DNA from 3 places in the Streptomyces sp. NPDC059679 genome. Region 3 is predicted to be linked to each of the others. Evidence: riboswitches for the same ligand, from Rfam matches in the RefSeq annotation. Region 3 holds a riboswitch; each other region holds the start of a gene.
What was found. Region 3 has a riboswitch for cyclic di-AMP ahead of ACFV2X_RS48745 (M23 family metallopeptidase). Riboswitches for the same ligand answer to the same signal wherever they lie in the genome.
Positions count from the first base shown of each region.

Region 1: linked by a shared signal. The riboswitch ahead of ACFV2X_RS24150 (transglycosylase family protein) and the one ahead of ACFV2X_RS48745 (M23 family metallopeptidase) in region 3 are both predicted to bind cyclic di-AMP.
Region 2: linked by a shared signal. The riboswitch ahead of ACFV2X_RS08540 (transglycosylase family protein) and the one ahead of ACFV2X_RS48745 (M23 family metallopeptidase) in region 3 are both predicted to bind cyclic di-AMP.

Region 1 is NZ_JBHWES010000023.1:41,248-46,469, forward strand. It holds gene ACFV2X_RS24140 (cytochrome P450) at 1-46, shown strand, start outside; gene ACFV2X_RS24145 (transglycosylase family protein) at 237-1,223, shown strand; cyclic di-AMP (ydaO/yuaA leader) riboswitch at 1,485-1,655, shown strand; gene ACFV2X_RS24150 (transglycosylase family protein) at 1,657-2,352, shown strand; gene eno (phosphopyruvate hydratase) at 2,541-3,836, shown strand; gene ACFV2X_RS24160 (septum formation initiator family protein) at 3,928-4,449, shown strand; gene ACFV2X_RS24165 (DUF501 domain-containing protein) at 4,510-5,058, shown strand; gene ACFV2X_RS24170 (exopolyphosphatase) at 5,055-5,222, shown strand, end outside.
Region 2 is NZ_JBHWES010000005.1:119,318-124,539, forward strand. It holds partial or broken gene ACFV2X_RS08530 (phosphoribosyltransferase) at 2-643, shown strand; gene ACFV2X_RS08535 (dsRBD fold-containing protein) at 685-954, shown strand; gene ACFV2X_RS08540 (transglycosylase family protein) at 1,010-2,347, opposite strand; cyclic di-AMP (ydaO/yuaA leader) riboswitch at 2,353-2,534, opposite strand; gene ACFV2X_RS08545 (DUF4232 domain-containing protein) at 2,889-3,602, shown strand; gene ACFV2X_RS08550 (HEXXH motif domain-containing protein) at 4,135-5,222, shown strand, end outside.
Region 3 is NZ_JBHWES010000085.1:3,487-8,708, forward strand. It holds gene ACFV2X_RS48735 (M16 family metallopeptidase) at 1-638, shown strand, start outside; gene ACFV2X_RS48740 (M16 family metallopeptidase) at 656-2,038, shown strand; cyclic di-AMP (ydaO/yuaA leader) riboswitch at 2,325-2,522, shown strand; gene ACFV2X_RS48745 (M23 family metallopeptidase) at 2,535-3,359, shown strand; gene ACFV2X_RS48750 (GntR family transcriptional regulator) at 3,633-4,373, shown strand; gene ACFV2X_RS48755 (HPr family phosphocarrier protein) at 4,570-4,851, opposite strand; gene ACFV2X_RS48760 (GNAT family N-acetyltransferase) at 5,064-5,222, shown strand, end outside.

The sequences.
Region 1 (5,222 bases), on a different contig from region 3:
CGGGCTGCGCGAACTGCCGGTGACCTGGGGCCCGATCACCTGGTAAACGCCCTTGGCGCCCGGCATATGTGACATAACGTCAACGGCGTGATCACTGCGTGACCTGGGATACATCTGCTTGTGATGATCGGATGGCGTCGCTATGTTCAACCGACGACTCAGCCGCCACACGAGAGGCAGAACGCATGCGCTCCGGGAACGGTCGACACCGCCGCCCCCGTCAGGCTCCGGCAATCGTGGTCGCAGCGGGGGTGACGGGTGCGAGCATCGCCATGCCGCTCTTCGGCGCCGTCGGCGCCCAGGCCGCGGACGCCACCCAGACCTGGGACCGCGTCGCCGAATGCGAGAGCGGCGGGATGTGGAGCGCCAACGGAGGCAATGGCTTCTATGGCGGTCTGCAGATCACCTTGGACATGTGGAGGAAGTACGGCGGCCAGCAGTACGCCCCGCGCCCCGACCTCGCCAGCCGCTCCCAGCAGATAGCCATCGCCCAGGCGATCCTCGCCGACCGCGGCCCGGACGCCTGGCCGAGCTGTGCGCTGGACGCCGGGCTCGGCGGCCTCGGCGACCTACTGGACGTGAACCCCGACGGCAAGGGCACGCCCGAGTCCAAAGAGGCGAAGGAGCCGACGGGGATCGGCGGCTCCGATACGGGTGAATCGTCCGATAACTCCAGCCGGGGCGATCAGTCGGACGGCTCTGATGGTTCCGGTGGTTCGGAAGATTCCGGCACATCCGACAAGGCCGGTAAGTCGGATCCCTCTGCCACCCCCGACGACAAGTCCGGTGAAAAGGGTGGGAAGTCCGGCGATTCCGGCGAAACGTCCCGCGACGAGGACGGCTCCGCGTCCGGTAAGGGCGACGAGCGCTCCGACCGCGACGCGAAGGGCGAGGACTCCGCCGCCTCCCCCACCGGCCGCCACCGCGGCGCGCCCGACGCCCGCGAGCAGGGCTCCGCGGGTGCGGCGGGCGACGACACCCGGTCCTCGGGCCGCCACGCCTCGCGCGACGACGCGGAGCGCACCGAGATCCCCCTTCAGCCCCTCGGTCGCGAGGACTACAGCGTGCGCGGCGGTGACGATGCGTCAGACGTCACGGACGACCAGGACGGCCAGAAGGTGGACGGAGGGGTGTCCGAGCTCTACGGGGCCGATGAATCCCTCATCGGAATCGACGTGGACCTTGTTCACCCTGGTCAGCGTCTCGATCTCAGCGCCAGGTAGCGGTAGTTCGGGGTGAATTGCCCGATCTGGCGACGGTGAGACATACATCTCGTCACATCGCCCGGCGTGCGCCTGCTGTCCGATCTTTCCGCACCCGGCCTCACCTGCGTAGATGTGGGATGGCTGGGTGCGGATACGGCCTCATTCGCTGGGATGTCGGGGTTTGAACCTCATCGGAAGGTGTGTTTAACGTCTTTCCGCTCGCCACCGCGGGCACCGTCGATCGTCACGCCGAGTCCTGCCGGCGGTCGGGGGGAAACCGACGCGTTTGCGCCGAAGGCAGGAGCGGGGGAACCAAGGTAGGCGCCGTGGCGGCCCGGAGACGGGCCCGTTCGGCTCGGGGTGAAGCCAGGGTGCGGTCAGCCGCATCCGGCCGGGCAACTCACAGTCCGAACCCGACAGCTCACCTCGTAGGCGTCGGTGAGGAACGAACATGCGTAACGACAAGGGTAAGCACCGCCGTCCCTCCAAGGTCACCCGCATCGCCGCGCTCGCCGGCGTCGCTGGTGCGGCCGTCGCCGCACCGCTCCTGGGGGCCACCTCCGCCTCGGCCGCGACCACCGCCCAGTGGGACGCGGTCGCGCAGTGCGAGTCCGGCGGCAACTGGTCGATCAACACCGGCAACGGCTTCTACGGCGGCCTCCAGTTCACCAACTCCACCTGGGCCGCGTACGGCGGCACCTCCTTCGCGGCCCGCGCCGACCTGGCCACCAAGGACCAGCAGATCCAGATAGCCGAGAAGGTCCTGGCCGGACAGGGCAAGGGCGCCTGGCCGGTGTGCGGCACGGGCCTGACCACCACCGGCACCCCGACGCCTTCCACCTCCACCACCCAGCCCTCGAAGCCGGCCGCCAAGCCCGCCCAGCCGGCCGAGACGGCCAAGCCCGCGCAGCCCGCCAAGCCGAAGGCGCAGCCCCGCGAGGAGAGCGAGCACGCCGGGCGCGGGCACGCCCGCCACGCGATCAAGAAGGGCGACGGCGAGTACAAGGTCAAGTCCGGCGACACCCTCTCCAAGATCGCCGATGCGCACCACGTCGACGGCGGCTGGAAGAAGCTCTTCGAGCTGAACAAGGACATCGTCGAGGACGCCAACCTCATCTTCCCGGGCCAGCAACTCCACCTCTCCTGACCCATCCCGCCGGGCCTCCCCCCACCCCGGCTGCCGGGCTTCCCCCCATCCCGGCACCCCGCGAAATCGGCCCCGGCCGGGTGCGCCGCCCCCCACGCGAGGCGCGCCCCGCCGGGGCTTCGTCGGGTGGGCCCTCCGGGCCCGTTAGGCTCGTGCCGCAGAGACAGACCCATATGAAGGAGATCCTCGTGTCGTCCATCGACGTCGTCGTAGCTCGCGAGATCCTCGACTCGCGAGGCAACCCCACGGTCGAGGTCGAGGTCGGCCTCGACGACGGCAGCACCGGCCGTGCCGCCGTGCCTTCCGGTGCCTCGACCGGTGCCTTCGAGGCCCTTGAGCTCCGCGACGGCGACAAGAGCCGTTACGGCGGCAAGGGCGTCGAGAAGGCCGTCCTGGCCGTCATCGAGCAGATCGGTCCGGAGCTCGTCGGCTACGACGCCACCGAGCAGCGCCTGATCGACCAGGCGATGTTCGACCTGGACGCCACCCCGGACAAGTCCTCGCTCGGCGCCAACGCGATCCTCGGTGTCTCGCTCGCGGTCGCGCACGCCGCCTCCGAGGCCTCCGACCTCCCGCTCTTCCGGTACCTGGGCGGCCCCAACGCCCACCTGCTGCCGGTCCCGATGATGAACATCCTCAACGGCGGCTCGCACGCCGACTCCAACGTGGACATCCAGGAGTTCATGATCGCGCCGATCGGCGCCGAGTCCTTCTCCGAGGCGCTGCGCTGGGGCACCGAGGTCTACCACACCCTGAAGTCCGTGCTGAAGGAGCGGGGCCTGTCCACCGGCCTCGGCGACGAGGGCGGCTTCGCCCCGAACCTGAACTCCAACCGCGACGCCCTGGACCTGATCGTCGAGGCGATCAAGAAGGCCGGTTACCAGCCGGGCCAGGACATCGCGCTGGCGCTCGACGTGGCCGCCTCCGAGTTCTACAAGGACGGCGCCTACACCTTCGAGGGCCAGACCCGCAGCGCCGCCGAGATGACCGCGTACTACGCCGAGCTGGTCGACGCGTACCCGCTGGTCTCCATCGAGGACCCGCTGAACGAGGAGGACTGGGACGGCTGGAAGACGATCACCGACCAGCTCGGTGACAAGGTCCAGCTGGTCGGCGACGACCTGTTCGTCACCAACCCGGAGCGGCTGGCCCGCGGCATCGAGAGCAACACCGCGAACGCGCTGCTGGTCAAGGTCAACCAGATCGGCTCGCTGACCGAGACCCTGGACGCCGTCGAGCTCGCCCAGCGCAACGGTTTCAAGTGCATGATGTCGCACCGCTCCGGCGAGACCGAGGACGTCACCATCGCGGACCTGGCCGTCGCCACCAACTGCGGCCAGATCAAGACCGGTGCCCCCGCCCGCTCCGAGCGCGTGGCCAAGTACAACCAGCTGCTGCGCATCGAGGAGATCCTCGACGACGCGGCGGTGTACGCGGGCCGCTCCGCCTTCCCGCGGTTCAAGGGCGCGGTCCTCAAGGGCTGAGCTCCGCCGAGCCTGACGCACGTCCCCGGCCACGGTCCCGTACCGTGGCCGGGGACGGCGTACGTAGCGAAGTCACGACCGGGGAGGCGACGTGCCGGCGGATCGGGATCGGTTCTCCACCGCGACCAGGCTCAGGGCGCTCGGCGAGCACGCCGCCGCCCGGGTCTACCGCGCCCGCATCCGACGCCGCCGCAGCCGGCTCACCGGCCGGGCCGCGCTGCTCGCCCTGGTCGTCTGCTCGCTCGTGGTGGCCCTCGCGTACCCGATGCGGCAGTACATCTCGCAGCGCTCGGACATCTCCGACCAGCGGCGCCAGGCCCAGAAGGAGCGCGAGGACGTCAAGCGGCTGCGCGAGCAGAAGGCCAGGCTCCAGGACCCCGCGTACATCCAGCAGCAGGCCCGTGAGCGGCTGCACTTCACGCAGCCGGGGGAGACGGGCTACAGCGTGGTCGACGGCAGCGGCCGGACCGAGCGCTCCGCCGACCAGGGCGCGGCCGACCGCCCGTGGTACAGCAACATGTGGCGAACCGTAGACAACGCTGACCAGGCTGACAGCGCTGATGCGGCAGACGCCGCCGACAAGGCCGATACCGCGGGCCGCGTGAAGCGCTGACCGAAGAACCGGCCGCCGGAGGCGACCGGCCCCGAACCGATCGAAGAGAACTTCCGACCCATGCACACGCCCCCTCCGCAGACGGAGCCCACCGCGCCCACCGACGCGGACATCGCCGCCGTCAAGGAGCAGCTGAACCGCCTTCCGCGCGGGCTGCGCGCCGTCGCGCACCGCTGCCCCTGCGGCAATCCGGACGTCGTAGAGACCGCGCCGCGGCTCGAGGACGGCTCGCCCTTCCCGACGCTCTACTACCTGACCTGTCCGCGCGCCGCCTCCGCGATCGGCACGCTGGAGGCCGAGGGCGTGATGAAGGAGATGACGGCCCGGCTGGCCACCGACCCCGAACTGGCCGACGCCTACCGGGCGGCCCATGAGGACTACGTCGCGCGCCGCGACGCGATCGAGGTGCTGGAGGGCTTTCCGAGCGCGGGCGGTATGCCGGACCGGGTCAAGTGTCTGCATGTCCTGGTCGCCCACTCGCTCGCCGCGGGCCCGGGGGTCAACCCGCTCGGGGACGAGGCCATCGCCATGCTGCCCAAGTGGTGGGCGAAGGGGCCGTGCGTGGCCCCGTGCGGCGCTGTGACGGACGACGCGGGGGAGAGATCATGACCCGCGTCGCGGCCGTGGACTGCGGCACCAACTCGATCCGGCTGCTGGTGGCCGACGCCGACCCGGCCACCGGCCGGATCACCGAGCTCGACCGCCGGATGCGGATCGTCCGGCTCGGCCAGGGCGTGGACCGCACTGGGCGGCTGGCCCCCGAGGCGCTGGAG
Region 2 (5,222 bases), on a different contig from region 3:
CATGATCTTCGTCGACCGCGTGGACGCCGGGCGGCGGCTGGCGGCCCGGCTGTCCCCCCTGAGCGGCGAGGACCCCGTGGTGCTCGGGCTGCCGCGGGGCGGGGTGCCGGTGGCCTTCGAGGTGGCGCGGGAGCTGAAGGCGCCCCTGGACGTGATCATCGTCCGCAAGCTCGGCGTCCCCTTCCACCGTGAGCTGGGCTTCGGCGCCATCGGCGAGGGCGGGGTGCGGGTGGTGCACGACGCGATCGTACGGATGAGCCGGGCGCGCAAAGAGGAGCTTGAGGAGGTGGAGCGAACCGAGGAAGAGGAGCTCGCACGGCAGGCGCGGCGGTTCCGGCGCGACCGGCCGCGGGTCGCGGTCGGCGGCCGGACGGTGATCGTCGTGGACGACGGGATCGCCACCGGTGCCACGGCACGGGCGGCCTGCCGGGTCGCCCGGGCCCAGGGCGCGGCCCGGGTGGTGCTGGCGGTCCCGGTCGCGCCGCCGGACGCGGCCGAGGCGCTGCGGCAGGACGCGGACGACGTGGTGTGTCTGTCCACCCCCGCGGAGTTCTCGGCGGTCGGCGAATGGTACGAGGACTTCTCCCAGACCAGCGACGCCGAGGTCGTGGAGCTGCTCTCCCGGTCGACCGGGATGCCGGGTCAGGCGCATCCTGGTAAATGAAGCAGGAGGTGATGACCGCGATGGAGACGATCGTGGGATGCGACATCGAAATGGAGTTCCGTGAGCTCGGACCCCTGACCGAGGCGGTCGTCCGGCTGAGGATGCACGACGGGACCGAGATCCTGGCACAGGGCCGGGCCAACCGGAATCCCGACGACCCGGCGCAGCCGCGGGTCGGCGAGGAGATCGCGGCGGCGCGTGCGCTGAACAACCTCGCTCACCGGCTGATCTCGAAGGCGGGCGGTGACATCGAGGAGGTCACGCACGCGAAGGCACATCTGGTGATGTAGGGCGGGTCTGCCGCGGCACCGCGCCGCGGCAGAGCACCCTTCGCTCACACACCTCTCAGATCTGGACGCCCTTGGACCGGAGATAGGCGAGCGGGTTGACATCCGAGCCGTAGTCGGGGCCGGTGCGCACCTCGAAGTGCACATGCGGTCCGGTCACGTTGCCGGTCGCCCCGGACCGGCCGATCTGCTGGCCGGCGGACACCGTCTGGCCGACGTGGACGGTCAGTGCCGACATGTGCGCGTACTGGCTGTACATGCCGTCGGGGTGGCGCAGCACGACCTGGTAGCCGTACGCACCGCCCCAGCCCGCGGCGACCACCTCGGCCGAGCCCACGGCGCGCACCTGGGTGCCGGTGGCGACGGGGAAGTCGACCCCGGTGTGGTGGCCGCTGGACCAGTTGCTGCCGGAGATGCCGTAGGCGGTGCCGACGGCGTGGCTGGCGACGGGCGAGGTGAAGGATGCCGACGAGGAGGACGAGTGCGCCGCCGAGCCGGACTTCTTCTTGGCGCGCTCGCGGGCCTTGTTGGCCTGCTCGACTCGCTGCTTGGCCGCCTGCTCGGCGCGCTGCTTGGCCTGTTCGGCCTGTTCGGAGCGGTGCTTGCCCTGGTCCGTGCGCTCGGGTTGGGGGTGGGTCTGGCGCGGCTGCGTGGCGGGGGACCGGCTTGTGTCGAGGGCGAGTTTCTGGCCGGGGTAGATCAGGTCCGGGTCGCCGCCGATGACGCGGCGGTTGGCCTCGTAGAGCCGCTGCCAGCCGCCGTCCACATCCCGTGCGTCGGCTATCCGGGACAGGGTGTCGCCGCCGACCACCGTGTACGAGGAGCCGGAGGGTCTGGTGGCTGCCGCGCTCTGGTCGACGGCCTTGGTGGTGGCCTTGGGCGCGGCTTCCGGAGCGGACTCGGTCTTGGGAGTGGCCTTGGGGGTGGCTTTCGGAGTCGCTTTGGGGGCGGCCTTGGGGGCGGTCTGGGTCTGGGCGCGGCCGCTCGCGGTGCCGGGGGTGACATCCGCGGGCCGGCCGCCGCGGGTCAGCCCCGCCTTGACCGAGCAGACCGGCCAGGCGCCGGGGCCCTGGGCGTCGAGGACCTTCTCGGCGATGGCTATCTGCTGGTCCTTGGAGGCCAGATCGGCCCGGGGAGCGAAGGACGTCCCGCCGTACGCCTGCCAGGTGGACTGTGAGAACTGGAGGCCGCCGTAGTAGCCGTTCCCGGTGTTGATGCTCCAGTTGTCGGTGGACTCACACTCCGCCACCTTGTCCCAGGTGTCGACGGAGGCGGCGTTCGCCTGGCCGACGCCTATGAGGGGCAGTGCCACGCCGGCGCCGCCCGCGGTGAACGCGAGCGAGGCGCGGGAGACGCGGCGGGGCCGAGGCCGTCGGTGACGTCCGCGTGCAGCCATTGAGCTCATCCTCTCCTGACGCCTGCGAGGTGAGCTGTCGGGTTCGGGCGGGAGCTGCCCGGCCGCGCCGTTCCCGGTGCCCCCGGCACCGTGGCGCGACTTCACCCCTAGCCGTCCCGCCCGACACAGCGCGGCACGGCGCCTACCTGGTTCCCCCGCTCCTGCCGTGACAGGTCGTCGTGTCACTCCTCCGCCACGGCAGGACTCGGCGCTCCGGCGAGGGAGAGACCCGTGCATGGAATGCGCCGGGTGCGGCACAGTAAACACATGGTTTAGGTCACGACAAGGTCTCGACGGACCTGTGTCCGGAAATCGATCACGGTGATGATGAACTGTGATCCGCGTCACCACTTTGCGGATGGGGTGATTGTGACACGGAATCCGCAATGCCGAATTACCCCTGTTATGTGATTAATGCCGCCGCAGACATAAGGACGCCGACCGGGGGAAGAGGAGTCGAAGGGGAATGGACGGGGAAAGTCGGGGCACTCGGCGCGGCGGCTGACGAGCCGCCGGATGCCCGACCCACAGGAGGTTGCCCATGGCTCAGCGGTACGGCGGGACGCCCGCGAGGCGTCGACCGCCGGTCTTATCCGTATCCGTACTGGTCATCGGCGCGCTGGCCGCGGTCACCGCCTGCGGCGCCGACGAGGACTCCGGGGCGCCCGCGCCGCCCGGCGCCGCGGGTGCGTCACATTCGGCCGCGAGCGCCGGCCGGCCCGGCGCCGCCGAACCCGGCGGGCGCGCGCATGACTCCGGCCGGGCCTCGACCCCCGCGAAGGCGCCGAGCGCGGCCAAGCCGTCCGTCGCCACCGAGGGTGCCTCCGGTGCCCCGCCCGCCGCGCGCCGCATCTGCGCCCGGGATCAGCTGAAACTGTCCGTCGGCCGGATGGATATCGGCGCGGGCAATGTCTATGTTCCCCTGGCCTTCACCAATACCGGTGAGGCCAGTTGCACGCTGACGGGCTTTCCGGGCGTTTCCCTGCTCGACACCCCCGGCACGGCTATCGGCGACCCCGCCGCCCGCCGAGGACCGGCGCGGCCCACGGTCGTCCTGAAACCTGGCGACAGCGCCTACGCGAGTCTGCACACCCTCAACAAAGGCCTGTCCGACAAGCCCTGTTGGCGGACCGCGTCCGAAATTCGCGCCTACCCGCCGGACTCCTACCGCTCCATGAAGACGTCGGCGCGCTCCCTCCAGGTCTGCGGTGAAGTATTCGAAGTCACCGCCCTCGAGCCGGGCTCCCAGCCCTGACCCGGAGCGCCACGGCCGGGCGCGGAACCGCAGCCCCCGCCCGTGCCCGACCGGACGCGCCGGAAATGAATTGGCCGGGAAGCGCGGCCACCTGACGCCCCCGGGTGTCCCAAAATCTTGATGGGCCCGACACCCACTGGCCCCTTTCGCCCTTCCGCAATCATTATCGGGTGGGCCACCATGTGAAGAGGCCTCGCCTGAGCCGGCGCGGAGCGTCTAGAGGGGACGATGTCATGGAGCGAGCGGCCACGGGGGTCGAGACGGAGTTGGTGGACCTCTCGGGAACAACGCTCGAAGAACTGGGCGACAGTGAGGAGTTCACTGTCGCGACCCAGCGGTTGCTCGATCTCGTACAGTGCCCGCCGACACTCGCGAACGCGGCTTCGTCGGGAGCCGGCTGTTGATGGAATCCCGGCGTGGAACGACAGCATTCACCCCACCAAGAAAGGCGGCCATGCCGGCGGACTATTCAGCTGGCCCTCCCTCCCCTCTCCCGACCCCGCACCGCAGCCGCCCGCCCGCCGCGCCCCCGATGAGCCGCCACCACCGACTGTCCACCGTGTGCTTCAAGGAGTTGGCGCACGGCGGTGGGGGAGTGTCCGCGATCGCCGAGTTACGGGCGGGCCAGCGCAGCCGTCTCATGCTTCTGCTACGCGCGTTGACCGACCTCGCCTCCTCCCACCCTCGGATCCCAGGGCCGCTGCCCGCGCCGCGGGTGGCGTGGGAGCTGCTGATAGAGGCCGAGCGGCGCAGCCCGCCGAGCGTGGCGCACCTGCTGCTGCACCCCCAGGTCGGCGCCTGGCTCAGCCGCTGTCTGCGCAGGCTGCGCGGTGTCGCGGAGGAAGCCGGGACGGAGGCCGACGAGGTCCCGCTGTGGCTGGAAACCGGCTATCTGCATAGCGTGGCCGCCTCGGCGGCCCTCCTCGCGGGGATCGACTTCCGGATCGTGGTCGGAGTCCGCGACGGCGGGGTGATGCTGCCGGCACTGGGCTTCGTCGACCTGGCGGGCTGTGACTCTCCCGTTGCCGAGATCGTCGCCGACGGCTCGGGCGGCCGAGCCTTGCGGGCCGGCCCGCACACGGTGCCGCTGCCTTCCGACCTCACCCGGGACGCCAAGGGCTGGCACCCCCTGAGACGGCTCCACGGCCGGCACCCCGTCCACCCCTGCTCGCCCTACCTGGATGACGTAGATCCTTACCGGGACTTTCTGCGCCCCGCCGGACCCGCGCGGCTGAGCGAACCGGAGGCCCGGGGGTGGCAGGAAGACTTCGACAGCGCCTGGGCGCTCGTAGCCGGGCAGAGCAATGTGGATCCGGCCGGTGTGGCCGACTGTCTGATCTCCGTCGTCCCCGTGCGATACCCCGCGCGGACGGAACCTTTCAGCGCATCGTCGCCCGAGGCCTACGGCTGCGTGCTGCTCAATCCTCCGACCGATTCGGCCACCCTCGCCGCATCGTTGATCCACGAAGCCCAGCACGTCAAACTCGGCGCGCTGTTGGACCTGGTGCCCCTGCTGCATGGAGGCATGGAGGAGATCCACTACGCGCCCTGGCGCGTGGATCCCCGCCCGCTGCGCGGCCTGCTGCACGGCGTGTACGCGTTCTTGGGCGTCACGGCTTT
Region 3 (5,222 bases):
AGGAAGAGGTCCCGGCCCGCGCCCTGATGGCGGCCTACCGGCTGCCGCACGACGGCACCCGCGAGGCCGACGCCGCCGACCTGGCGCTGACCGTCCTGGGCGGCGGGGAGTCCTCCCGCCTGCACAACCGCCTGGTGCGGCGGGACCGTACGGCGGTGGCCGCGGGCTTCGGACTGCTGCGGCTGTCGGGCGCCCCCTCGCTCGGCTGGCTGGACGTGAAGACCTCCGGCGGTGTGGAGGTCCCCGACATCGAGGCCGCCGTCGACGAGGAGCTGGCCCGGTTCGCCGAGGAGGGCCCGACCCCGGAGGAGATGGAGCGCGCCCAGGCCCAGCTGGAGCGCGAGTGGCTGGACCGGCTGGCCACCGTCGGCGGCCGCGCCGACGAGCTGTGCCGTTACGCGGTGCTGTTCGGCGACCCGCAGCTGGCGCTGACCGCCGTGTCGCGCGTCCTGCAGGTGACGGCCGAGGAGGTGCGGGCCGTGGCCCAGGCCAGGCTGCGCCCCGACAACCGTGCGGTGCTGGTCTACGAGCCGGTCCAAGGCGCCGAGCAGGCCGACGCCGAGGCCGGCGTCGCCGCCGACGGCGACCACGACGCAGCAGCCGACGACAACGACGCAGAAGGGGAGTCGGCCCAGTGAGCGACGCCGCCACCACCATGACCTTCCACCCGCAGCCGCAGGCGGGTGCCGCCAGGCCGTGGGCCTTCCCGGCACCCGAGCGCACCGAGCTGTCCAACGGGCTGACCGTGCTGCGCTGCCACCGCCCCGGCCAGCAGGTCGTCGCCGTGGAGATCAACCTCGCCGCCCCGCTGGACGCCGAGCCGGCCGGGCTCGACGGCATCGCCACGATCATGGCCCGCGCCCTGTCCGAGGGCACCGACAAGCACACCGCCGAGGAGTTCGCCGCCGAGCTGGAGCGCTGCGGCGCCACTCTGGACGCCCACGCCGACCACCCCGGCGTCCGGGTGTCCCTGGAGGTCCCCGTCTCCCGGCTGCCCAAGGCGCTCGGCCTGCTGGCCGACGCGCTGCGCGCGCCCGCCTTCCCCGAGGGCGAGGTCGAGCGGCTGGTCCGCAACCGCCTGGACGAGATCCCGCACGAGTTGGCCAACCCGGCGCGGCGCGCCTCGATGGCGCTGGCCAAGGAGCTGTTCCCGGCCGAGGCCCGGATGTCCCGGCCGCGCCAGGGCACCCAGGAGACCGTCGAGGGCATCGACGCCGCGGCCGTGCGGGCCTTCTACGAGACGCATGTCCGCCCGTCCACCTCGACCGCCGTGGTCGTCGGCGACCTGGCCGGTGTCGACCTCGACAAGGCGCTGGCCGAATCCCTCGGCGCCTGGACGGGCGGGGCCGCCGAGTCCCGCCCCATGCCGCCGATCACCGCCGACGACACCGGCCGCGTGATCATCGTCGACCGGCCGGGCGCGGTGCAGACCCAGCTGCTCATCGGGCGGATCGGCGCCGACCGCCACGACCGGGTCTGGCCCGCCCAGGTGCTGGGCACCTACTGCCTGGGCGGCACCCTCACCTCCCGGCTCGACCGCGTGCTGCGCGAGGAGAAGGGTTACACGTACGGCGTGCGCGCCTTCGGCCAGGTGCTCCGCTCCGCGGCTCCGGACGCCTCCGGAGGGGCCACGGGCGCCGCGATGCTGGCCATCAGCGGCTCGGTGGCCACCGAGGTCACCGGCCCCGCCCTGGAGGACCTGTGGAAGGTACTGGGCACGCTGAAGGAGGAGGGCCTGACGGACGCCGAGCGCGATGTCGCCGTGCAGAACCTGGTCGGGGTGGCCCCGCTGAAGTACGAGACGGCGGCCGCCGTCGCGGGCACGCTCGCCGACCAGGTCGAGCAGCATCTGCCGGACGACTTCCAGGCGCAGTTGTACGCGCGCCTCGCGGAGACCGGCACGGTGGAGGCGACCGCCGCGGTGGTGAGCGCCTTCCCGACCGACCGGCTGGTCACGGTGCTCGTCGGTGACGCCTCGCAGATCGAGGAGCCGGTCAAGGCGCTCGGCATCGGCGAGGTGCGCGTCATCCAGGGCTGACGGGCCAACAGACCGAGAAACTGACAGATCGACAGGTCGACGGGCCGACCCGACCAGGGAGCAACGGGCCGTCGCCGCAAGGACCCTGGCGCCGCCTCAGGCGCCCGGGTCTCCTTTTGTCGGTCGTTTCCTCGATCGTTTCGTCCGCTTTGTGGCAGAGATTGCTTGTCTGGGTGATCGTGTCTGTGGGGAAACCAACAAAAAAGCGGAACCGTTTGGTGAACGAATGCGATCACGCTTAGCGTCAGTTCGGTTGTCCGCCCGAGACACGCCGCATCCGCGGCACGGGCAACCATCGCCGAGTCCCCGTACGGCGCGAGCCAGGGGAGCCGGGGAACCAACCTCGCCCGTCGCCGCCCGCGGCGCCGGACGGGTGATTCCCAGGGGTGAATCGGACGCCTTCCCCGCGTGGGGGAGGGGCCCGTAGGAGACCTTCCTGCTCCGAACCCGTCAGCTAACCCGGTAGGCGAGAGGAAGGAAAGGAGTGCGCCGGACCATGGCGTTCACCCGTACCGCCGGGAAGCACCGCCGCCCCACCCGGGCCCCCCGCACCACTCGTTCCAACGCCAACCTCGCGGGCATAGCCACGCTGGCCGCCTCCGGTGTGGTCGCCGGCTTCGCCGCCCCCGCCCTCGCGGCGTCGGACGACCCGCGCGGCTTTGAGGACACCGGGCTGCGCCAGGCGGTCGCCATGGACGACCAGCTCGCCGACCAGGTCCAGGCCCAGGCGGAGAGCCAGCAGAGCGCCGCCGAGGAGGCCGCCGCCAAGGCGCAGGCCGAGGCCCAGGCCCGCAAGGAGGCCGCGCGTCAGGCGGCCGAGGCGAAGCGCAAGGCCGAGGCGGCCGCGAAGAAGGCCAAGCAGGAGCGCGAGGCCAAGGAGCGCGCGGCGCGCGAGGCGGAGCGCAAGCGGTTGAACACGTTCGTGTCGCCGATCACCGGCTCGTATCTCTCCACCGGCTACCAGGCGTCCAGCGGCCTGTGGTCGTCCGGCAGCCACACCGGGGTGGACTTCCACGCCTCGTCCGGCACCTCGGTGCACTCCGTCGGCTCCGGCACCGTCGTCGAGGCCGGCTGGGGCGGCGCGTACGGCAACAACATCGTGATCAAGATGAACGACGGCACCTACACCCAGTACGGCCACCTGTCGTCCATCGGCGTCTCCGTCGGCCAGACGGTCACCCCCGGCCAGCAGATCGGCCTGTCCGGCGCCACGGGCAACGTCACCGGCCCGCATCTGCACTTCGAGGCCCGCACCAGCCCCGACTACGGCTCGGACATCGACCCCGTCGCCTACCTGCGCTCGCACGGCGTGAACCTCTGACCACGCCGCCGCACACCTGCCCCTGAACCCGGTCCCCAAGGCCCCGGTCCCGCGGACCGGGGCCTTCGGCGTACTCGCATGGCCGTCCGGGCCATCTGGCTGCCCGGCCGCCCGGCCGCCTGGCCAAAAATATCCATGAAATCTCCGCGCCCATCGGAAATTCCAGCTGTTTAGAATAGAGTCGTTGAACACGCGTCAATCGGCTGCGTTTCGCGGAGATTAAGGCGGAGGTTCAACAATGCGGGACCGGAAGTGAGCGGCGATACGACCGAGATGCCGGGCGGTCGCCGGATTTCGGCGCACGCGGTGTGTACGGCGATCCGCGACGACATCGTCTCCGGCACCTTCGCGCCCGGCAGCCGGCTGATCGAGGAATTCCTCGCCCGGCGCTACGGCGTCTCGCGCGTGCCCGTGCGCGAGGCGCTGCGCACCCTGGAGTCGGAAGGCTTTGTGACCACCCGCAGACACGCGGGAGCATGCGTCGCGGAGCCGTCCGAGCGGGAGGCCGCCGACCTGCTGGACATCCGCGCGCTGCTGGAGCCCCTGGGGGCCGCCCGGGCCGCCCAGCGGCGCAGCGAGGCGCATCTGAAGGTGTTGCGCGGCCTGGTCAGGCTCGGCCAGGAGCGGGCCCGGCGCGGGCAGTTGGGTGAGCTGAGGCCGCTCGGCGACTGGTTCCACGAGACGTTGGCCCAGGCATCCGGCAGCCCGAGTCTGGCCGGGCTGCTGGTGCAGCTGAGGCGCAAGATCGCCTGGGTGTATGCGGTGGAACCGGCCCACAGGCCGGGGCCGTCCGCCCCGGGCACCACCCTGCGCTCCGACTTCTCGCTGCGGGCCGTGGCGTCCTGGGACGAGCACGGCGCGCTGGTCGACGCGGTGGCGCGCGGCGACGCCGACCGCGCGCGGGCGCTGGCCGCGGCGCATGCCGAGCGCTCGATGTCGGAATACCGGCTGCGTCGCCCCGTCCGTGTGAGGAGTTCGAAACATTCCGTAAACACGGCGGGCGTCCGGAATTAACAGCGGCCCCGTATACAACTTCTAAGAATTGCCGCCGGTGTGTCGCGGCCGTGGATTTCCGCGGCCGCGTATTTCGCGTTCCCGTATTGCGTAGCCCGGTATTCGTTTTCGTATCGCGTTGGATAAACAGTGCGGCCGCGGTCCCCTGTCATGGGTCACCGCGGCCGCGCCGTGTGAATTTATTGGGCGGAGCCAGTCAGACGGTCTCCGGAAGCTCCTCCAGCCCCTCCGCGACCAGCTTGGCCAGGCGGTCGAGCGCGACCTCCGCGTCGTCCGACGCGGAGGCCAGGACGACCTCCTCGCCGCCCTGGGCGCCCAGGCCGAGCACGGCGAGCATGGAAGCGGCGTTGACCGGGGTGCCGTCCGCCTTGGCGATCGTGATGGGGACGCCGGCGGCGGTGGCCGCCCGGACGAAGATCGACGCGGGGCGGGCGTGCAGGCCCTCGGCCCAGCCGATGTTGACGCGGCGCTCAGCCATGGTGTTGCCCTTCAGGTGCGGGGTTGCCGTTGTCTAGACCAATATCATACGGGCGTGCGTGTCTGGGTCTGTCCGGAACGGTGTCCGAGTAGGCCCGGCCATGCCCGTACAGGTCCGATTATGGACTTTCCCTCGACACCTCCCCGTAACGCAAGGGTGTCCGCCATTCGGACGTCCGGATCCATGTCCGCCCGGGCCGTAGTCTTGGCCGCATGCGGCAGCCGTCCGACACCCACGCCTACCCGGCCCACTGGGAGGCCGATGTGGTGCTCCGCGACGGTGGCACCGCCCGGATCCGCCCCATCACAGCCGATGACGCGCAGCGCCTGGTCAGCTTCTACGAGCGGGTCTCGGACGAGTCCAAGTACTAC